2 regions of the Agathobaculum sp. NTUH-O15-33 genome follow, and region 1 is predicted to be linked to the other one. Evidence: predicted binding sites of a transcription regulator. Region 1 holds the regulator's gene; the other holds the start of a gene.
What was found. The regulator HrcA, encoded in region 1, represses chaperone genes, less so after heat shock. The targets are predictions, from matches to a motif close to TGTTAGCACTCNNNNNNNNNGAGTGCTAACA.

Region 1 (11,454 bases):
GCCCTTTGTGACCCTGAAATACGCCATGACGCTGGACGGCAAGCTTGCCGCCCACACGGGCGACAGCAAATGGGTGACCGGCGAAACGGCGCGGGCGCATGTGCACCGAACGCGAAACCGGCTTTCCGCTATCATGGTCGGCCTTGGCACGGTCTTGCAGGACGATCCCCTGCTCACCTGTCGGATGGAGGGCGGACGCGACCCGGTGCGCATCGTCTGCGACAGCCGCCTGCGCATCCCGCCAGACTGCCGGCTTGTGCGCTCGGCGCGCGTTTCGCCGCTGCTGATCGCGGCGGCCGAACGGAACGCGCGCGCGGAAGCGCTTGAGCGGGCGGGCGCGGAGATCCTTTTGTGCAACGCCGTGAACGGCCGCGTCGATCTGGCCGACTTGATGCGCCGTCTTGGCGCGCGCGGAATCGACAGCGTGCTGCTGGAGGGCGGCGCGGCCCTGCATTTTGCCGCGCTGGAAGCCGGTATTGTCCACAAGGTGCAGGCCTACATAGCGCCCAAGCTGATTGGCGGCGCGGGGGCTAAAAGCCCGGTCGGCGGTCAGGGCTTTGCCAAAATGGCGGACGCGCTGCCGCTGCGGCATATGACCGTCATCCCATTGGGCGAGGACTTTTTGCTGGAAGGAGAATTGGCATGTTCACCGGTATCGTAGAGGAAATGGGGCGCATTGCCCGGGTCGAGCACGGCGCGAAGGGCGCGCGTCTGTATGTTTCCGCGCGCACCGTGTTGGAAGGCACGAAACCCGGCGACAGCATTGCGGTAAACGGCGTGTGCCTGACCGCCACCGACCTAGCCGCAAACAGCTTTGCCGCCGATGTGATGGCGGAAACGCTGCGCCGGTCGAATCTCGGTGCGCTTTCGTCAGGCGCAAGCGTCAATTTAGAACGCGCGATGCCGGCGAACGGACGCTTCGGCGGGCACATCGTTTCCGGCCATATCGACGGCACGGGCGCCGTTATCGAGCTGCGTCGCGAGGACAACGCCGTATGGGTAAAGGTTCGCGCCGCCCCTTCCCTGACGCGCTATATGGTGGAAAAGGGATCGATCGCGATCGACGGCGTCAGCCTGACGATCGCCGCAGTATCCGAAAGCGATTTTTCAGTATCCGTCATTCCGCACACGGGCGCGGAAACCACGCTGCTCACCCGCCGTCCGGGCGACGCGGTCAATCTGGAATGCGACGTGATCGGTAAATATGTAGAAAAGCTGCTGGCTACGGAACAGCGGCAAGGGGATTACACCGGCCTTTCTGGCCCAAAACGGATTCTTTTAAAGGAGGAACCATCTGATGCAAAACACCATCGAACAAGCGCTCCAAGACCTTCGGGAGGGCAAGCTCATTCTTGTCATTGACGATCCGGAACGCGAAAACGAGGGCGACCTGATCTGCTCGGCGGATGCAGCGACGACGGAAAACGTCAATTTTATGGCGACCTTCGCCAAGGGCCTGATCTGTATGCCGATGTCCGGCGAGCTGGCCGACCGGCTCGGCCTGCCGCCCATGGTCGAGCAGAACACCGATAACCATGAGACCGCCTTCACCGTATCCATCGACTACCGCGAAACGACAACCGGCATTTCCGCCGAGGAACGCGGCCTGACCGCCCGCATGTGCGTCTCGCCGGACGTATCCCCCGCTGATTTTCGCCGCCCGGGCCACATGTTCCCGCTGCGCGCGGTAGAGGGCGGCGTGCTCAAGCGCGCCGGGCATACCGAGGCAACGACCGACCTATGCGCGCTGGCAGGGCTGCCCGCCTGCGGCCTTTGCTGCGAAATCATGCGGGACGACGGCACGATGATGCGCACGACCGAGCTGACCGCGTTTGCCAAAACGCACGGCCTGACCATGATCTCCCTTGCCGACCTAATCGCCTACCGCCGCCGCACGGAAACGCTGATCGAGCGGGTGGCGTGCGCGGATTTCCCCACGCGGTACGGTCATTTCCGTATTTACGGCTATGTCAATAAGCTGAACGGCGAGCACCACGTCGCCATGACCATGGGCGATGTAACGGATGGCGCGCCCGTTTTGGGCCGCGTGCACTCCGAATGCCTGACCGGCGACGCGCTTGGCTCGGCCCGCTGCGACTGCGGCGAGCAGTACGACGCGGCCATGCGCATGATCGCCAAGGAAGGACGCGGCGTTATGGTATACATGCGGCAGGAAGGGCGCGGCATCGGCCTGATCAACAAGCTAAAGGCTTACGAATTGCAGGATAAGGGCATGGACACCGTGGAGGCCAATGTGGCGCTGGGCTTCCCGCCCGATCTGCGGGATTACGGACTGGGCGCGCAGATACTCAGCGATCTGGGCGTGCGCCGCCTGCGGCTGCTGACCAACAACCCCACCAAGGTGGTCGGTTTGGGCGGCCATGGAATTGAAATCGTCGAGCGCGTGCCGATCCAGATCGCCGCCAACCCGCACGACGCGTTCTACCTCAAGACCAAGCAAAGCAAGATGGATCACATGACCGAATACAAATAAACGGAGGAACAGAAAATGAAGCTGATCGAAGGAAAACTGACCGCGCCCGCCGGCAAATTCGCCATTGTCGCCGCGCGGTTTAATGACTTTATCGTGTCCCGCCTTGTGGAGGGCGCGGAGGATACGTTAAAGCGCCACGGCGTCGCGGATGAGGATATTGAGCTTGCCCGCGTGCCGGGCGCGTTCGAGATACCGCTGATCGCGAAAAAGCTGGCGGAAACCGGCCGCTACGCGGCGGTCATCTGTCTGGGCGCGGTCATTCGCGGCTCCACCTCGCACTATGATTTCGTCTGCGCCGAGGTATCCAAGGGCGTTGCCTCGGTCGGTTTGGAAACCGGCGTGCCCACGCTGTTCGGCGTTTTAACGACGGACAGCATCGAACAAGCCATCGAGCGCGCCGGGACCAAGGCGGGCAACAAGGGCGCGGACGCCGCCCTCTCCGCGCTTGAAATGGTCGATCTGGCGCGGCAGATCTAAATCTTATCGCATCAAAAAACGCGCGCGCACAGGCAATGACCGCCTGCGCGCGCGTTTTGCTATGCTTATCAGCTTTTCTTTGCCATGCGGTATCTCGTGATAACCGTTTGAATGATCTCCGGGGTCTCAATCTCCCTCGGCACGGGCGGTATCTTTTGTTGCTCCACATCCCGAAGGCTTTGGAACAGGACAAAATACATAGAACCCAAGCCTGTCACGGTCCTATCCGTTATGGGTATTTTTTTGATGTCCTCTACCTCTAAAACCGACAGCAGCGCTTCTCTGATATAATTACTGAAATGCACGCCGGCCCGCTTGTCCTTGGATAAACTGCTTTCCACCGCTTGCCATAAATAATTTCCCAGTGCAAGGTGCGCCGTGGGATATTCACGAAACAGGCGTTCCCCATATTGAATATAGGTGTAAACATCTTCCCACGCCTCGGTCAAGTCTTTCATGGTATGTCCTCCATAAGCCAAATGCTATTTCCATATCAGCTCGTTCGCTTCATGAGGTTCAATGGCTCCGTACGCTTGCTCGACCTCATTCAAATAATTGATTAAGACAAATTCAATATAGTTTGTCATGGAACGATGTTTGTTGGTCGCAAGGACACCAATTTTATTATAAACGTCTTCGGCAAGGCGTAAGGTGAAAACTCGTTTGTTGGTAACCATAAAACCATCCTCCTTTGCGGGTATATTTTTATGGTACAACAAAATCAAGTATTTTTATGCAGTCTACGTGATAGCTATATGATATCACTTTTTGTATTACCAGATTACCTCAATTGAGTTAACCGACATTTTCAGTTTGTCAAGCCCTTAGGCAAAATTGGTTCGTTTCCGTACATATTTTGCATCCTTGCAGCCTGCTATCTCCCTACGAGCGGCGGGGTGAGGTCACCCCGCCCTACAGCGCCGCTTAAAAGTAGGGCGGCGTGACCCCACGCCGCCGTTTGCGGCTACCGCCGCGCATTTAATTGTGAGCGTCAGCGAACCACCGAGCTCCGCTGATCAATCGATCACCAGCGCCTCGCGCAGTGTGCGCAGGCTGGCGAGGTGGCCGTCCAGCATGGAAAGGGTCAAGTCCTCCATCTCAAGCGCTACCTCTTCATCGTACCCCGACATGCGCGCGACCGAGAAAAATTCCTTCCACCACTTGGCGTCGTGTCCCGCGCCAACCGCGACGAAGTTCCACGCGCGCCCGGCGAAAGCGTCGATCGGCTTGGTGTCCAGCAAGCCGTTGGGCTGCCAGTAGCGGCGTTCCGGACGCGAATCCTTTCCGTGAATATGGTACAGCGCCTGATGCTCGCCCAGCACACGCGCGGCCTCGATCGGGTCGCCGCCCATCCAGAACAAATGGCTGGGGTCGAGGTTCATGCCGACCATCGGGCCGACCGCGTCGCGCAAACGCAGGCAGGTTTCCGGGTTATAAACGAGCTGCGCGCCGTGGTTTTCCAGTGCGATACGCGTAACGCCGCAATCCTCTGCCATTTGAACGATATCCTTCCACACCGGGATGGCGACCTCGTTCCACTGATAGTCCAAAACATCCTGCGTTTCAGGCGGCCAAGAGGTGGTAATCCAAACCGGCGTTTTGTCGCCCTTGCACCCGGCGGGCAGGCCGCTCATCATAACGATTTTCTTTACGCCGAGCTGACGCGCCAGTTCAAAGGTCTTTTTCGTTACGTCCATTTCATGCTCATACGCAAGCGGATTGCCCGAGCAATTAAGCGCGCACAGCGTAAGGCCCTTGGCGCGGATCGCATCGTACCATTTCTGGCGCGCGGTCGCGTCATGTACGAGCAGGTCAAGGTCGCAATGGGGCGCGGCCGACCAGTTGCCGGTGGCGATCTCCAACGAAGCGACGCGCTGCTCCACGCAAAAATCGAGCATTTTATCAAAGGGCATATCGAGGGTACATGTTTTTACTGCAAGTTTCATGATTCCGGTTCCGCTCCTTTTTTCTTTTCTTGTGCTCATTTTAACATACTATATAACCGGTCCGCAAGCGTTTCGGCCGGTGTTTGGCGGCGCGCCCTGATTTCCCGTTTTCCCTTGCAAAGCCGGGCGCTTTATGATACAGTCATGTTGCTTTGATAGAAAGAAGGGAGAAAAACGGATGGACGCGGACGTTATTATCGTGGGCGCGGGCCCGGCGGGTATTTTTACCGCGCTTGAAATGTTGAATCAAGGTACCAAGCAGCGCATTCTAATGGTAGAAAAGGGTCAGCCGGTCGAAAAGCGGCACTGCCCCAAGGCAAAGACCGGCAAATGCATGAACTGCCGCCCCTATTGCCATATTACCACCGGCTTTTCCGGCGCGGGCGCTTTTTCGGATGGCAAGCTTTCGCTTTCCCACGAGGTCGGCGGCGATCTGCCCACGCTGATCGGCCCGACGCTCGCGCAGCAGACGATCGATTATACCGACGGTATCTATCTTTCCTTTGGCGCCGATCAGCACGTGGAGGGCGCGCAGAACACCGAAGAGGTAAAGGAGATACGCAAACGCGCGATTCAAGCGGGTCTAAAGCTGGTGGACTGCCCCATCCGCCACCTTGGCACGGAAAAGGCGCAGCAGATCTACGGCGCGATTCAAAAACACCTGCTGGACAACGGCGTGGAGCTTCTATTCGGCTGGGAATGCCGCGACCTGATTCTGGATGGCGAGACCTGCCTTGGCGTATCGCTCGCGCGAAGCGGTGAAACGCGGGAGCTGCGCGCCAAAAACACCATCATCGCGACTGGGCGGCGCGGCGCGGATTGGCTGGAGTGCATCTGTGAGGAGCACCACATCGCCCACCAGCCCGGCACGGTCGATATCGGCGTGCGGGTAGAGGTGCGCAGCGAAGTGATGGAGCGCGTGAACAATATTCTTTACGAATCCAAGCTGATCGGCTATCCGCATCCGTTTAAAAACAAGGTGCGCACCTTCTGCCAGAATCCGGGTGGCTTTGTTTCGCAGGAAAATTACGATAACGATCTCGCGGTCGTGAACGGGCATTCTTATAAGGAACTGAAAAGCAACAACACCAACCTTGCTATTTTGTGCTCGCACAACTTTTCCGAGCCGTTCAACCAACCGATCGCGTATGCCCAAAAGGTGGGCGAGCTGACCAATATGCTGGGCAGCGGCCACATCCTCGTGCAGCGCTACGGCGATATTCTGGACGGCAAGCGCACTTGGCAGCAGGAGCTTTCCCGTTCCAACCTAACGCCCACCCTGCCGGACGCGGTCGCGGGCGATATCACCGCCGCCATGCCCTATCGCGCGATGGTCAATATTCTGGGCTTTATGCAGGCGGTCGATCAAGTGGTGCCCGGCTTCGCATCTATTGAAACCCTGCTGTATTCTCCGGAACTGAAATTTTACTCCAACCGCGTGAAGATGGACCAAACGTTTACGACCAGCCTTACCGGCCTTTTCTGCCTTGGGGATTCCTCCGGCTGGACGCGCGGCCTGATGATGGCTTCCGCCATGGGCGTGCTGATGGGCCGCCGCCTTGCGGCGGAGGAATCAAATTAATTCCTTGAAAAGCAGCGTCTTTGCCGTTTTGCGGCAAAGACGCATTTTCATTTAACAAAATATTCATAAACGAGACTTGACTTTGCAGGGCGACGGTGGTAAATTAGTTTTAGCACTCGAGGGAGATGAGTGCTAAACACAAAAAAGGAGCGACGCCGCATGGAGCTTTCTGAACGCAAAAAACAGATCCTGAAGGCCATCATCGGCGATTATATCCGCACAGCCGAACCGGTCGGATCCAAAACTCTGGCCGCCGGGCATGAGCTCCCCTTCTCCTCCGCCACCATCCGAAACGAGATGAGCGAGCTGGAGGAGCTGGGCTTCCTCGAAAAGCCGCATACTTCGGCGGGCCGCATCCCCTCCGCTTTGGGTTACCGCCTGTACGTGGATGAGCTGATGACCCGCATGGAAGACGCGCCGGACACCGACGAAATGCCGTTTCAGCGCATGATGCAGCACAAGGTGAAGGAGCTGGACCGCCTGATTCAAGAGGCCGGCAAGCTGATTTCCAACCTTACGGATTATGCGTCGGTCGCGATCACGCCCGCGATGACGCAAACCGCCATTCGCCGTTTTGAGATCATCGCGGTGGATAAGCTGAATTTCGTTATCGTCGTTGTGACGGAATCCGGTACGGTGAAAAACAAAATGGTGCGCACGCTGGCCGATGTGACCGCGGATGAAGCCGAACTGCTGACCTACGTGCTCAACCAAACCTTGACCGGCCTGCCGCTTTCCCATATCACCGCCGAACGGTTCGATATTGTCCGCCGCGCCGCCGGGCTGTCCGCCCTGCTTGCGCCGGTGGCCGAATACATCGCCGAGCTGATTGAAGAGCTGGGCAGCCAGCGCGTTTATTTAGAAGGCGCGACCAAGCTGCTGCACTACCCCGAATACCGGGACCTGAAAAAAGCGCAGACCCTGCTCGATTACATGGACGACGACACGCATCTGCTGCCGGTCGCCCGCAAGATCGACGGCGTGCAAATTTTCATCGGCCCGGAAAACGGTGAAAACCCAATGAGCGAAACCTCTGCCATTTACGCAAAATACGATATCGGTAAGATCGGCCAAGGTGCGATCGGCATCGTCGGCCCGACGCGCATGGACTATGCCACGCTTTCCGCCCGCCTTTCCCGCTTTGCGAAGGGCCTGAACAAGCTGATCGCCGAAACCTTTTTGGATGAAAAAGAATAACGGAGGCATCAAATCAACATGAGCAAGAAAAAGAAGCCGGAAGCTGCCGCGCAGGAGCAGACGACGGAAAGCAGCGAGGTAGAAACCGAGAATACCAAGGCCGCTGAAGCCGAAGCTGAACAGACCGAACCCGAAGCGCAAGCCGAGACCGCCCCGGAAGCCGAAGCCGCTAAAGTTCCGGACGACGACCTCAAGGCTAAGTTCGACGACCTGAACGACCGGTATTTGCGCATGGCGGCGGAGTACGACAACTTCCGCAAGCGCAGCCAGCGCGAACGCGATCGCATCCACGCAGACGCGGTCTCGCACGCGGTGAAGGCGCTGCTGCCGACCTATGACAATTTGGAGCGCGCCGTCAAGGCCGAGACCACGGACGCTGAGTATAAAAAAGGCGTTGAAATGACCATGACCCAGCTGGTAGAAAGCCTAAAGGGCCTGAACGTCACCGTAATTGAGGCAGCGCCCGGCACCCCGTTCGATCCCAACCTGCACAACGCCGTCATGCATATTGAGGACGAGGCGTTTGCGGAAAATGTGATCGCCGAGGCGTTCCAGCAGGGCTTCCAGATCGGCGACCATGTCATTCGCCATTCGATGGTCAAAGTCGCAAATTAATTAGGAGTTAGAAATTAGGAATTAGGAATTGCGGTTCCGCGCGGAGCGCGGATATTTGATAAGCGGCTTACAGCCGCACCATGATTACTAATTACTAACTACTAATTACAAATTCACTTTATCAATCAAGAATCTTAACTATAAGGAGTGCAATAATCATGGGCAAAATCATTGGTATCGACCTTGGCACCACAAACTCTTGCGTGGCGGTCATGGAGGGCGGCGAAGCCGTCGTTATCCCTAACGCGGAAGGCGCGCGCACGACCCCTTCGGTCGTCGCTTTTTCTAAGGACGGCGAGCGCATGGCCGGTCAGGTCGCAAAGCGTCAGGCCGTGACCAACGCGGACCGCACCATCAGCTCCATCAAGCGCGAAATGGGCACGAACTACCGCGTGAGCATCGATGATAAGCAGTATTCCCCGCAGGAAGTTTCCGCGATGATCCTGCAAAAGCTGAAGGCGGATGCGGAAGCTTATTTGGGCGCCACGGTTTCGCAGGCGGTCATCACCGTTCCCGCTTACTTTACCGACTCCCAGCGTCAGGCTACCAAGGACGCGGGCAAGATCGCGGGCCTTGACGTGCTGCGCATCATCAACGAGCCGACCGCTGCCGCGCTGGCTTACGGCGTGGATAAGGAGACCGAGCAGAAGGTCATGGTATACGACCTTGGCGGCGGTACGTTCGACGTTTCCATCCTCGACATCGGCGACGGCGTGCTCGAAGTGCTGGCCACCGCGGGCAACAACCGTCTGGGCGGCGACGACTTTGACAAGCGTATTATGGACTGGATCGTCGCGGAATTTAAGAAATCCAACGGCATCGACCTTTCCGGCGACAAGATGGCCATGCAGCGCCTGAAGGAAGCCGCGGAAAAGGCCAAGATCGAGCTTTCCGGCATGGCGCAGACCTCGATCAACCAGCCGTATATCACGGCCGACGCGACCGGCCCCAAGCACCTCGAATTAACGCTGACCCGCGCCAAGTTCAACGAGCTGACCGCCGATCTGGTCGAAGCGACCATGGGCCCGGTGCGTCAGGCCATGTCGGACGCCGGCCTGTCCTCCGGCGATCTGGCGAAGGTGCTGCTCGTGGGCGGCTCCAGCCGCATCCCCGCCGTGCAGGACGCCGTAAAGGGCATCACCGGCAAGGACGGCTTTAAGGGCATCAACCCGGACGAATGCGTTGCCATCGGCGCCGCCATTCAGGCGGGCGTGCTGGGCGGCGAAGTCAAGGACGTGCTGCTGCTTGACGTTTGCCCGCTGTCCCTCGGCATTGAAACGCTGGGCGGCGTGTGCACCAAGCTGATCGAACGCAACACCACCATCCCGACCAAGAAGAGCCAGACCTTCTCCACCGCGGCCGATAACCAGCCCTCCGTTGAAATCCACGTGCTGCAGGGCGAGCGCGAAATGGCCGCCGGCAACAAGACGCTGGGCAAGTTCAGTCTGGACGGTATCGCCCCCGCGCCGCGCGGCGTGCCGCAGATCGAAGTAACCTTTGATATCGACGCGAACGGCATCGTCAACGTATCCGCCAAGGACCTTGGCACCGGCAAGGAGCAGAAGATCACAATCACGGCTTCCTCCAACCTTTCGCAGGACGAGATCGACAAAGCCATGCACGAGGCCGAGCAGTTCGCCGAGCAGGATAAGAAGAACAAGGAAGCGGTGGAGACCCGCAACAGCGCCGAACAGCTGGTGTTCCAGTCCGAAAAGGCGCTGACCGATCTGGGCGATAAGCTCTCCGCCGAGGAAAAGACCACCGTGCAGGCCGAGATCGACAAGGTCAAGGAAGCGCTTAAGGGCACTGATAACGAGATGATCAAGATGGCGTCCGATTCCCTTTCCCAGAAGTTCGGCGAACTGGCCAGCAAGATCTATCAGCAGCAGGCGCCGCAGGGCGACCCCAACATGGGCGGTAATCCGAACATGGGCGGCCAGCCGGGCGCGGGCCCGCAGGGCGATTTTGTGGACGCTGATTTCACCGAAGTGAAGGACGACGAAGACAAGAAATAACTAGGAAGTAGGAGTTAGGAAGTAGGAGTTTCGGTTTCGCGCTTTGCGCGCTTATATATCATCCGGCTGTGCCGGATTCCGCAACTCCTCACTCCTAATTCCTCACTTCTAACTTTCGAGGGCGCGCTCCGGCGCGCCTATCCCCTTGTATAGAGGAATGATGATATGGCTGACAAAAGAGATTACTATGAGGTGCTCGGTGTCCAAAAAGGCGCGAGCGATGAAGAAATCAAGAAAGCGCACCGCCGCCTCGCCAAGAAATACCACCCGGATCTGAACCAAGACAACCCGGAGGCCGACGAAAAATTTAAGGAACTGAATGAGGCTTACGAGGTGCTCTCCGACAAGGACAAGCGCTCGAAATACGACCAATTCGGCTTCGCGGGCGTCGATCCCAGTTATGGCGGCGGCGCGGGCGCGGGCTTTGGCGGCTTCGATATGGGCGACCTCGGCGATCTGTTCGGCTCGTTCTTCGGCGGCGGCTTCGGCGGGCGCTCTTCCCAGCGCCGCAACGCGCCGCAGCGCGGCGAATCCATCCGCCAGAGTGTGATGCTTTCCTTTGAGGAAGCCGCCTTTGGCTGTGAAAAAGAAATTTCCATAGACCGGATCGAGACCTGTGATGAATGCGGCGGCTCGGGCGCGAAGAAGGGCACCAGCGCGGAGTCCTGCCCGAACTGTCACGGCACCGGCTCGGTCACGCAGACCCAGCGCACGCCGCTCGGCATGTTTCAAACACAGGCGGCTTGCCCCAACTGCCGCGGCACGGGCAAAATCATCCGCACCCCCTGCACCAAGTGCAGCGGCGCGGGACGGCTGCGTAAAAACCGCAAGCTGAACGTTACCATACCCGCCGGTATCGACGACGGTCAGTCCATCCAGCTGCGCGGTCAGGGCAACGCGGGCGTTAACGGCGGCCCGGCGGGCGATTTGCTCGTCACAGTAGGCATCCGCCCGCATCCGGTCTTCTCGCGCGACGGCTCCAACGTCATCTGCGAGATCCCGATCTCCTTTACACAGGCGGCGCTGGGCGATACGCTGCAAGTGCCGACGATCGACGGACGCATCGAATACAAGATCCCCGAAGGCACGCAGACCGCCACCGTGTTCCGCATGAAGGGCAAGGGCATT
Region 2 (11,454 bases), 150 kb from region 1:
TGCAAAAGGCGGAAAACGCCAGTCAGGCCAAAAGCGACTTTCTCTCCAGAATGAGCCACGATATCCGCACCCCGTTAAACGCCATCATCGGCATGACCGAGCTGGCGCAGCTGCATCTGGGCGATACGGGAAAGCAGCGGGATTATCTGCAAAAGATCGCCGATTCCGGCGCGCATCTGCTTGGGCTGATCAACGATGTACTGGATGTAAGCAAGATAGAAAGCGGCGCGGTAGAGCTGACGCACGCTCCCTTTGATCTGCGCGATACCGTGCGGGAAGTGGTTTCCATGGTTCGTCTGGCAATGCAAGGCAAGGGCCAATCCCTTTCGGTACATGTAGATAAAACGCTTCATTCGCGCGTGATAGGCGACGCGACGCGGCTGAGCCAAGTGCTGGTCAATATTCTGGAAAACGCTTCAAAGTACACGGAAGCGGGCGGAACGATCTCGCTTTACGTGGATGAACTGAAAAAATGGGAAACAAAAGCCGGCACCTATCGCTTTGTGATAGAGGATACCGGCGTAGGAATGGAGCCTGCATACGTAGCGCATATTTTCGAGCCGTTCAGCCGTGCGGAGGATAGCCGGATCAGTAAGATTGCCGGCACCGGGCTTGGCATGACGATCGTCAAAAACATCGTTTCGCTGATGAACGGCGATATCAAGGTAGAGAGCGACTACGGAAAAGGATCGCGCTTTACCGTTACCCTGTGTTTGCCCCGGTGCGACGAAGTAGAGACGGCCCCCCTTACCGAAAGCAGCGCTAAAGAGGCGCTGTCCGCCAGCCTTCGTGTGCTTTTGGTGGAGGACAACGAGCTGAACCGCCAGATCGCCACCGAGATGCTGGAACTGCTCGGTGCGCGCGTGGAAACCGCGGAGGACGGTGCGCAGGCAATAAACGCGATCTGCTCGCATCCGCCGCTGTATTACGATATTGTTTTTATGGATGTGCAGATGCCGGTGCTGAACGGTTATGAAGCCACGCGGGCGATACGGCGCTCCGGCATGGAGCGGATCGACGAGCTGCCGATCATCGCCATGACGGCGGACGCTTTCGCCGAGGATGCGCAGCGGGCGCGCCTTTCCGGCATGAACGGGCACTTGGCAAAGCCGATCTCCATCGACCAGCTGAAAAACGCTTTGATAAGCTGTAGCCGGTGGAAAACCAACCACCAAAACGGCATTTCGTAACAGAAAAGGGACGCTGCAGCTTGAGCTGCAGCGTCCCTTTTCTGTTAGAGTGCGCGGCGGAGCAGCGCTTGTACGAATTGATTGGCAGGCTGTTTGCGGATGGCTTCGGGCGTATCATATTGCAGCGCTGCGCCACGGTCCATGACCAGCATGCGCGTGCCAAGACGCAGCGCTTCGTTGATATCATGGGTGACAAACAGGATGGTGATGCCGGTTTCCCGGTGGATACGGGCGATCTCATCCTGCAAGGAAGCGCGCGTGATCTCATCCACCGCGCCGAACGGCTCATCCATCAGCAGCAGGTCGGGGGAGGCGGCGAGCGAGCGCGCAATGCCGACGCGCTGCTGCTGTCCGCCGGAAAGCTGATCCGGATAGCGCTTGCGCAGCGAGTCGTCCAGACGGACGATGCCCATCCATTTCCGTACAGCCTCCGCCGTGCGCTGTTTGTCTCGTTTGTTCAGTAGGTTCGGCACGTAAGCGATGTTCTTTTCCACCGTCATATGGGGAAAGAGCACGCTGCCCTGTATGGCGTAGCCGATGCTTCGGCGCAGCTTGGTGATATCCGCGCGGCTGACGTTTTCGCCGCCCACATAAACCTCGCCGCCCGTTGGCTCGACCAAACCGTTTACCATTTTCAAAAGGGTCGTTTTGCCGCAGCCGGAGGAGCCGATGATCGTTATGAACTCTCCCTGCGGGATGGCAAGGCTGAAATTCTCAATGATTACCCGGTCGCCATAGGCCATACGGATATTTTTGTATTCGATCGCGTTCATGGTATCTCCTTTTCGGCCGGCTTACGCCATGAGCCCCTTTTGCTGCAAGAATGCCGCGGCCACCTCCTCAGGCGCTTTGCCCTCGGTCTCTACCTGATAATTCATTTTCGCCATCTCCGCGTCCGTGATCGACTGCGCGACCAGATCGAATACCTGCTGTAGCTCAGGATGCGCCTGCAAGACTTCGTCGCGCACGACAAAACCGCACATGTAGGAGGGATAAAGGTTCTTATCATCCTTTAGCACCACAAGATCGGAAGAGGCAAGCTGGCCGTCTGTCGTAAAGATATTCATCACATCGATTTTTTTCTGCCGAATCGCGTCGTATTTCAGACCGATGTCCAGATCCATCGTGTTATGGAACGATAGGCCGTAGGTCTCACAAAGAGCGTCATACCCGTCGTCGCGCTCGAAGAAGTCATATTCCGCGCCAAAGGTGAGCGAAGGCGCGGCGGCGGCAAGATCGGAATAGGTGTTCAGGCCGTATTGTTCGGCGGCGTCTTTTGTCACGGCGACGCCGAAGGTGTTGTTGAAGCCGAGCATGCCCGCCCAGCGCATGCCCATTTGCTGATAGCCCGCCTGCAGCTGCTCGAACATGCTTTCATCGTAGAGGCCGTCCTCCTTTAAAACGAAGTTCCAGCCGGTTCCGGTGTATTCGGGATAAAAATCAAAATCACCTTTTTCCATCGCGGGCTGAATGTTTGAGGTACCGCCGCCAACGCCTTCTGTCATTTCAACGGTAAGGTCGGTCTCCGCTTCGATCAGCGTCTTCATCATGCTGCCAAGGATATACTGCTCGGTCATGGGTTTGGTCGCCATGTGCAGCGTGTCTTCGCTCTTGCCGCAACCCGCAAGGGCGGAAATAAGCGCGGCCGCCGCCAGCGCCACAACGAGGGTCTTGTTTTTCTTCATGGGTTTCTCCTTTATCTCTGCGCCCTGTGGCGCTGCGTCAATTTTTCCAGCAGGCCGATCAGCGTATCCGCCAAAATGGCCAGCAGAGCGATCAGCAGGCTGCCCGCCAGCGTCATCGCCTTGTTGTTTGTCGTAATACCGCGATAAATGGCAACGCCAAGACCGCCCGCACCGATGAACGAGGCGATACCGGCCAGCGCGATCGTCATGACCGTCATATTGCGCACGCCTGCAAGGATCATGGGCATGGCCAGCGGCAGCTTTACTTTCCATAGGACCTGCGCGCGGGTGCCGCCCATGCCCGTTGCCGCCTCGACCAGCAGCGGTTCGACATTGGCAAGGCCCGTATAGGTATTCCGCACCATGGGCAGCAGTGCGTATATAGTCAACGCGATCACCGCGGTCGTATTCCCGATGCCGGACAGCGGGATTAAAAATCCCAAAAGGGAAATAGACGGTATGGTATAGATAAAGTTGATGACGCCCATCACGACCTTGGAACTTCTGCGGTACTCGCTGATCGCCACGCCGGTCAGCAGACCGTTCACAATCGCCAGCGCGATCGAAAGAAGGGAGAGCTGCAGGTGCTCCAACAGCAACCCCCAAAAGAAGTCTCCTCGCGATGAAAGCAGCTGGATCATTTCGTTAATCAAATTCGTTGCTCCTTTATTATACATGCGCTGGGACAAAGCTCCGCGCAGAGACCGCAGTGCAGGCAATGCGCTTGCTCAATACGGTAGGGAGAACCTGCCGCAATGCATTTTTGCGGGCAGGCTGCGGCGCATTTTCCGCAGCCGATACATGCTTCGGTAATGAAAAAGCCCTTGGGTTCCGCGCGGGCGCCGCCAAACGGAAACAGCGCGCGCTCAATCGGGGATACGCCGAGATCGAAAAACTCGACCTGACCCGCGCGGATACAGAAAGCCTCCAGCACATAGCGGCTATCGCCGGGATATACCTCGTTCATCGTAGGATTGGCCTTAAAAATGCGGTCTATCCAGCTAGTTTGCTCATCCAGCCGCTCCGCTATGCCGTTTAGCCGCACCATCTGATACTTTTCGTTCATGCCGGTCACGGCTACATGCCCGTCCTGCATCAGCTCCCGATAAAACGCCTTGCCGCGCGCGGTGCAAAAATAAAGGGCTTGCTGTTCCGCCAGCATTACGTCGATCATGCGCACCTGCGGCAGGCCGTTTTCGTCCACGGTCGCAAAGGCCGCGTCCCGTATGCTGCGCAGCATGGCGAGGCAGTTTTGTGCATTCATAGGTATCCTTCCTTTTTTTGCATGAATCGTGATATGTTCATTGTAGCCGTCTTGTTGCGTTTTGGCAAGTACGCACTTTTTTGTAGCATGGTATCGCCCGGGTAACCATCGATTTGTAAATTTTTCTTGACGCTTCTTGACTTTAGCTGGGAAACATGGTTAGATAGTAATAATTTATGAAAAGAAGAGGCGTAAAACCTTGAATTTAGATCGGAATAACGTAAAGAAAATCCTAGGGTTGATCGCATTCGCCGTGCTGCTGTATGTCGGCCTGCAAAATACCAAGCTGGTCGGTTCGGTTTTGCGGTATGTGCTCGGCCTGCTCACGCCGTTTTTGATCGGCGGCTGTATCGCGTTTATCCTGAACGTGCCCCTGCGTTTTTTTGAAAAGAACCTATTTACCGGGCCCAAGGCCACAAAAAATAAAAGGCTGATCAAAATGAAGCGCGTGTGCAGCATCGTGCTGACGCTTCTGGTCGTGATCGGCGTAATCGCGATTGTGCTGTTCATGGTGCTGCCCGAGCTGTACAACTCCATCGCCGCGATCGGCAAGGAGCTTACCGCAGCCCGCGCCCGCGTGCCGGAATGGCTCGATCAGATCGGTCAGGCCGTGCCCATGTTTGAAAAGGAGATCGCCTCGCTCAAAATCAGCTGGCAGGAGATCGACTGGAAGGGGATCGGCACCATGCTCGTCGATTTCCTGCGCAATTCCAGCTTCCTGAGCGACACGTTCAACTTCGCCAGCTCGGCGCTCAGCGGCGTGGCAAACGCTTTCATCGGCCTGATCTTCGCCATCTATATTTTGATGCAGAAGGAAAATCTGGGCCGCCAGTTCCGCCGCTTGTTTTATTCCTTTTTCCCGGAAAAGCACGTCGACCGCTTTTTGGAGGTCTGCCACCTGACGAGCAGTTCGTTCAGCAGCTTTTTATCCGGCCAGTGTTTGGAAGCGTTTATTCTCGGCCTGATGTTCTTTATCGCCATGTCGATATTCAGTATGCCGTACGCGCTCATGGTCGCCGTGCTGATCGGCGTGACCGCGCTTATTCCGATTTTCGGCGCGTTCATCGGCTGCTTTGTCGGCGTACTGCTTATCTTTATCATCAGCCCGATCCAGTCGCTGTGGTTTTTGGTCCTGTTTCTGGTGCTGCAGCAGGTGGAGGGCAACTTTATCTATCCGCGCGTGGTCGGCGGTTCGGTCGGCCTGCCGTCTATTTGGGTGCTTGCCGCGGTCACGCTCGGCGCGAGTATGGCCGGTATCATTGGTATGCTGTTTTCCATTCCGCTCTTTTCCGTCATTTACACGCTGCTGCGGGAAACCGTGCGCCAGCGTGTACGGGAACGGCATATCGCGCCCGGTAAAATTAAATAACAGGCGATGATTCGCAGCCGCTCTCCGTTGTTTCCAGATCGGGGGCGGCTGCAATTTTGAATAAACTATAAAATTTTGTATAGGGGCTTGATTTTTCCTGTTTGTGAGCTTATCATAATAACGTTAGCACTCCTTTGCTTAGAGTGCTAACACCAAAAGACGTTGGCGCTTGCGCAAGCAGAGTGCTAATAAAAAACATAGAGGTGGATTTTGTCATGGCGAAAAAACAATTCAAGGCGGAATCGAAGCGCCTGCTCGATCTGATGATCAATTCGATCTACACGCACAAAGAGATTTTTCTGCGCGAGTTGATCTCCAACGCTTCGGACGCGACCGATAAGCTGTATTACAACGCGATGAAGGAAGGGCAGACCGGTATTACGCGCGAGACCCTGCCGATCGAGCTGACGCTCGACAAGGAAAACCGCCGTTTTGTGATCGAGGATCACGGCTGCGGTATGACAGCGGAGGAGATGGAGGCCAACCTCGGCACGATCGCCCGCTCAGGATCGCTGGCATTCAAACAGGAAAACACCGACCAGACCGATATCGATATCATCGGCCAGTTCGGCGTGGGCTTTTACGCGGCGTTTATGGTGGCAAGCCATGTTGAAGTCGTATCCCGCGCCATGGGAAGCGAAGAGGCCAACTGCTGGCAATCCGACGGGGCGGCGGGCTATACGATCGCGCCGTGCGAAAAGGCCGAAAACGGCACCCGTATCACGCTGACCATTAAGGAAAATACCGAAAACGAAAACTACGATGAGTTTTTAGAGCCGTACCGCATCCAGTCGCTTGTCAAGAAATACTCGGATTATATCCGCTACCCGATCCGCATGGACATGGTCAAGAGCCGCATGAAGGAAAAGCCGGCCGACGCGCCCGAGGATTACACGCCCGAGTGGGAGGAGTACACCGAAAACGAGACCCTCAATTCCATGGTGCCGATCTGGAAGAAATCCAAAAAGGAACTAAAGGACGAGGATTATAACGATTTTTACACCTCCAAGTTTTACGATTACCAGCCGCCGCTGCGCCATATCCATATGAACACCGAGGGCGCGGTCACTTACACCGCCATGTTGTTCATTCCGTCCCACGCGCCAATGGATTATTACACCAAGGACTTTGAGAAGGGCTTGCAGCTTTACTCCAACGGCGTGCTCATCATGGACAAATGCGCCGATCTTCTGCCCGACCATTTCAGCTTTGTGCGCGGCATGGTGGACACGGCGGATCTGTCGCTGAACATCTCCCGCGAAATGCTCCAGCACGACCGTCATCTCAAGGCGATCGCGCAGAGCATCGAAAAAAAGATCAAAAACGAGCTTTTGAAGATCATGACCGACAGCCGCGAGGACTACGAGAAGTTTTGGAACGCCTTTGGGCGTCAGCTGAAGTACGGCGCCTATGTCCAGTACGGCGCGCATAAGGATCTGCTTATGGATCTGCTGCTGTACCATTCCTCCACCGAGAATAAGATGGTCTCGCTCGATGAGTATATCTCCCGCATGAAAGAGGAGCAGAAGTATATTTATTACGCCTGCGGCGAAACGGTCGAAAAGATCAAGCTGCTGCCCGCGATGGAAACGCTTGCCGACAAGGGCATCGAAGTGCTCTGCTTGCACCATGATATCGATGAATTTTGCATCAAGATGATGGCAAGCTATAAGGAGAAGGAATTTAAGTCCATCACCGACGCGGATCTGGGCCTTGAGAGCGAGGACGAGAAGGAAGAGATCAAAAAGCTTTCCGAGGAAAACGCGCCGCTGCTCACCAAGCTCAGTGAAACGCTGACCGGCAAGGTGAAAAAGGTAGAACTGACCGGCCGGCTCAAGAGCCACCCGTGCTGCCTGCGCGCCGAAGGCCCGGTCACGCTGGAAATGGAAAAGGTACTCAACCAGCAGGCCATGGACGACAGCCAGCGCGTACATGCCGAACGCGTGCTGGAACTGAACGCCGAGCACCCGATCTTTAAAAAGCTGTGCGACTTGCAGCAGCAGGGCTCGGATGAGATAAACGCCTATGCCGATATCCTGTACACACAGGCGCTGCTGATCGAGGGCATGCCGGTGGATGATCCGGTGGCCTACGCGAACGCGGTCTGCGCGCTGCTCGCCAAGTAACAAAAGGGAGAAGGGCCCATGCAAAAGCTGCTGTTTATCGTCAATCCGCACGCCGGACGCGGCGAGATCGTCAATAAGGCGGTCGATTGCGTCAGCGTGTTTCAAAACGCGGGCTATGATGTGACGATCTATGTTACGCAAAACGCGCGCGACGCGACCGCGGTGGTGCGGGCCCGCGCCGGCGAATTCGACCGGATCGTGTGCGCCGGCGGAGACGGCACGCTCAACGAAGTCGTCACCGGCCTGATGCAGACCGACCTGCGGCCCATTCTCGGCTATATCCCGGCGGGCACGACAAACGATTTTGCTTCCAGCCTGAGTATTCCCAAAAACCAGCTGGAGGCGGCGCAGACAGCGGTGGGCGCATCGCTGCACGCCATCGATATCGGCCGCTTTAACGAGCGCTATTTCAACTATATCGCCGCCTTCGGCGTATTTACCGAGGTTTCCTATGCCACGCCGCAGCAAAGCAAAAATATATTTGGCAGGGCGGCCTATATTTTCGAGGGCGTTAAATCGCTGACCAGTATCAAGGAGCACCACATCGCGGTCGAGTGCAGCGAGGTCGAGGAGGAGGACGACTATATCTATGGTATGGTCACCAACTCGGTGCAGGTGGGCGGCTTCAAGACGATCACGCCGGAAAGCGTGCGTCTGGATGATGGGCTCTATGAAGTGCTGCTTGTCTATCCCGTTTACAACCCCATGGAATTGCAGTGGCTGGTTAACGATCTGCTGACGCGCAACGAGGATTCCTCTAGGTTTCGCTATTTCCGCACCTCTCATATCCGTTTTTCCTCGCCGGAAGAGGTGCCGTGGACGCTGGACGGAGAGTTTGGCGGCGCGACCCGGCACGCGGAGATCGATAACAATCCGCGGGCCATCACTTTTACGACCGGTTAAACAGACGAAGAGCCGTCAGAATCGTGGTAAACACGCTTCTGGCGGCTCTTGCATGCTGGAAATCGCTCAGAAATGGCTACGGCCGTTTCTTAGCAGCACTTCTTCTCGAAAGAGAGGCAGTCGGTGCACTGGTCAACGGTGGGGTTGGCCTCGTGCGTACCAACGGTGATGCAATCGAGAGCGCAGTACTCGGCACAGTTGCTGTGGTTGGCACACTGATCGACAGTGCAGCGAATGGACTTGTTGCAGTTAGACTTATCCATGAGAAAAGACCTCCTTTTTTGATTTCGAGAATAGTGTTGCCGCAGCGCTCCGGATTTATGCATTGACAAAAAACCGGAAACAAGCTATACTTTTTCCATGGACAAATCTTTCTCGAAAGCGTATGCTGACGGGCGAGCGATCCAAACTAACCGACATGATCTGCTGTCAAAGATTCATTCTGCGATGAAAGAACGGAAAATAAGCGTTTGACGTCCTGTATCGCAAGATACAGGACATTTTTTGCGCAAAAGAAGGAGAGCTTTTTATGGAAAACCGCATTGCGATACTGGGTATTATCGTAGAGGACAGAGATGCGAGCTATCAGGTGAATGAGCTGCTGCACGCTTATGGCGACCAGATCATCGGCCGCATGGGCGTTCCGCACCACGACCATTGCTGCTCCATCATCACCATTGTGATGGATTGCCCGGCCGATACCATCAACGCGCTGTGCGGCAAGCTGGGCCGTTTACAGCATGTGCAGGTCAAGTCAATGCTTGCAAAATAAGGAGAAATTCATGAAAAAACACTGGATACGGCTGCTTTCGGCCGTTATGGCGCTTTCCTTGCTCGCGGGCTGCGGCGCAAAGCCGCAGCAGGAGCGGCCGGAAGCGCCGGAAAATGTTGCCCCGGGGTATGAAAACGGGCTGATTACCCGTGTATCCGCGCTAAAGGGCCCAACCTCGATGGGGCTGGTCAAGCTGTTGGCGGACGATGAGGCGGCGGAAGTACAGCGCTATGAGGGTGCCATGTACACCGCGGCGGATGAGATCGTCCCCTTGATCGCCAAAGGGGAGACCGACATCGCGCTGATCCCGACCAATCTCGCGGCGACGCTTTACCAAAAGACCGAGGGCGGCGTTCAGGTGATCAATATAAACGCGGGCAATGTGCTGTACGCGCTCTCCTATGATGAATCATTACAGCACATGGAGGGCCTGAAAGGCAAAACCGTTTATATGACCGGCAAGGGGACGACCCCGGAATGGACGGTTCGTTACCTGATGCAGCAAAACGGCCTGACGGACGCTGATATCATGCTGGAGTTTAAACCGGAATCCGCCGAGGTGCTTTCCGCGCTCAGCGCCGATCCCACGGCGGCGGCCATTCTGCCGCAGCCGTTCGCGACCGTCGCCATGATGCAGGATCAGGAGCTTTCGATAAACTTTTCCCTCAGCGATGAATGGGCCGCGAAAAGCGGCGCGGGCGGCACCGTGACCGGCGTTACGATCGTTCGGCGCGCGTTTGCAGAGGAGCACCCCGCGGCCCTCCGGCAGTTTCTGGACGATCACGCCGCTTCGGTCGCCTATATGACGGAAAACACGGCGGACGGCGCGCGGCTGATCGAGGAATACGGTATTGTGGGAGCGGCTGTGGCTGAGGAAGTGCTGGCTTATTTCAGTCCTATTTCTTCCGTTTCCGGCGAAGAGATGAAGACTTCGATAAACGGTTATTTAAGCGCGCTGTACGAGATCGCGCCCGAGGCGGTGGGAGGAAAAATGCCCGATGAGGCGTTCTACTATCTGGGATAAGCCGTGGCTGCGCCGCACGATTGCCGCCTTATTCTGGCTCGGCGTGTGGCAGACACTGGCGCTCATCCTGCCAAAGCTGTTATTTGCAGGCCCTGTACCAACGGTACAGAGCCTGCTTTCTATACTGTTCACCGCCTCGTTCTGGCTGTCGCTGCTGCACACGATCGGCAAGATCGCGCTCGGATACCTGTTCGCCCTTGGGTTGGGTTGTCTGCTCGCGGCGCTTTGTCATACCGCCTCGGCGCTCCGTCTGCTGCTCGCCCCCGCCGTACAGATCATGAAAAGCGTGCCGGTCGCCTGTTTTATTGTCGTGGCGCTGATCTGGGTGCGTTCTGCGTGGATATCGGTGATCACAGCCTTTTTTGTGGTGCTGCCCATTTTCTACATCAATTTGGGAGAAGGGCTGGCAAGCATCGACCCTAAAATGCTGGAGATGGCGCGGGTATTTCGCCTGTCTCACACCGGGCGACTGCGCGCGGTCTACCTGCCGGGTATGATGCCTTATATGCTTTCCGCCACAAGGCTCACGGTCGGCATGGCGCTCAAGGCGGGGATCGCGGGCGAGATCATCGGTTTGCCGCGTTATACCATCGGCGAGCAGCTCTATTTAAGCAAGCTGTATCTGGATATGAGCGGACTGTTCGCTTGGTCGTGCGCGATCATTCTGGTCAGCGTGGGGCTGGAAAAGCTGATGGTGCGTGCGATATCCGCCGCCCAGCGCAGATGGGAGGGCGCCGCATGATTTTGTTGGATAAGGTTTGCAAGTCGTTTAACGGCAAGCCCGTGCTGCGCGATGTCAGTTTAAGCGTAAAGCCGGGCGAGCTGTGGCGGATCGAAGGTCCTTCCGGCGCGGGCAAGACCACGCTGCTGCGCCTGCTGATGGGTCTTGTTGAAGCGGACGCGGGCACGGTCAAAGGTATAAAAGGGCTGCGGTTCGATCCGGTTTTTCAGGAGGATCGGTTGGTCGAGCATTGGAGCGCGCTGGAAAATGTGCGCCTTGTCGGCGGGCAGACGGGGGAGGCGCTGCTTGACGCGCTTTTGCCAAAAGACACATTGGCGCAGCCCGTTCGCACGCTTTCCGGCGGCATGCGCCGCCGCGTGGCGCTGGCGCGCGCGCTCGC

Region 2: htpG (molecular chaperone HtpG) is a predicted target of HrcA. The motif match lies at 5,630-5,660, and genes of this name have one in related genera.

What each region holds. Positions count from the first base shown of each region.
Region 1 covers NZ_CP136187.1:1,760,151-1,771,604, reverse strand. The annotation lists gene ribD (bifunctional diaminohydroxyphosphoribosylaminopyrimidine deaminase/5-amino-6-(5-phosphoribosylamino)uracil reductase RibD) at 1-661, shown strand, start outside; partial or broken gene RWV98_RS08975 (riboflavin synthase) at 643-1,282, shown strand; gene RWV98_RS08970 (bifunctional 3,4-dihydroxy-2-butanone-4-phosphate synthase/GTP cyclohydrolase II) at 1,298-2,494, shown strand; gene ribH (6,7-dimethyl-8-ribityllumazine synthase) at 2,510-2,971, shown strand; gene RWV98_RS08960 (hypothetical protein) at 3,040-3,429, opposite strand; gene RWV98_RS08955 (hypothetical protein) at 3,454-3,648, opposite strand; gene RWV98_RS08950 (sugar phosphate isomerase/epimerase family protein) at 3,988-4,917, opposite strand; gene RWV98_RS08945 (NAD(P)/FAD-dependent oxidoreductase) at 5,096-6,499, shown strand; gene hrcA (heat-inducible transcriptional repressor HrcA) at 6,659-7,696, shown strand; gene grpE (nucleotide exchange factor GrpE) at 7,715-8,311, shown strand; gene dnaK (molecular chaperone DnaK) at 8,470-10,326, shown strand; gene dnaJ (molecular chaperone DnaJ) at 10,492-11,454, shown strand, end outside.
Region 2 covers NZ_CP136187.1:1,908,121-1,919,574, forward strand. The annotation lists gene RWV98_RS09655 (ATP-binding protein) at 1-1,190, shown strand, start outside; gene RWV98_RS09660 (ABC transporter ATP-binding protein) at 1,235-1,963, opposite strand; gene RWV98_RS09665 (glycine betaine ABC transporter substrate-binding protein) at 1,985-2,875, opposite strand; gene RWV98_RS09670 (ABC transporter permease) at 2,887-3,528, opposite strand; gene RWV98_RS09675 (pyridoxamine 5'-phosphate oxidase family protein) at 3,525-4,139, opposite strand; gene RWV98_RS09680 (AI-2E family transporter) at 4,339-5,508, shown strand; gene htpG (molecular chaperone HtpG) at 5,724-7,634, shown strand; gene RWV98_RS09690 (diacylglycerol/lipid kinase family protein) at 7,653-8,537, shown strand; gene RWV98_RS09695 (DUF1540 domain-containing protein) at 8,627-8,800, opposite strand; gene RWV98_RS09700 (TM1266 family iron-only hydrogenase system putative regulator) at 9,067-9,309, shown strand; gene RWV98_RS09705 (ABC transporter substrate-binding protein) at 9,320-10,333, shown strand; gene RWV98_RS09710 (ABC transporter permease) at 10,308-11,075, shown strand; gene RWV98_RS09715 (ABC transporter ATP-binding protein) at 11,072-11,454, shown strand, end outside.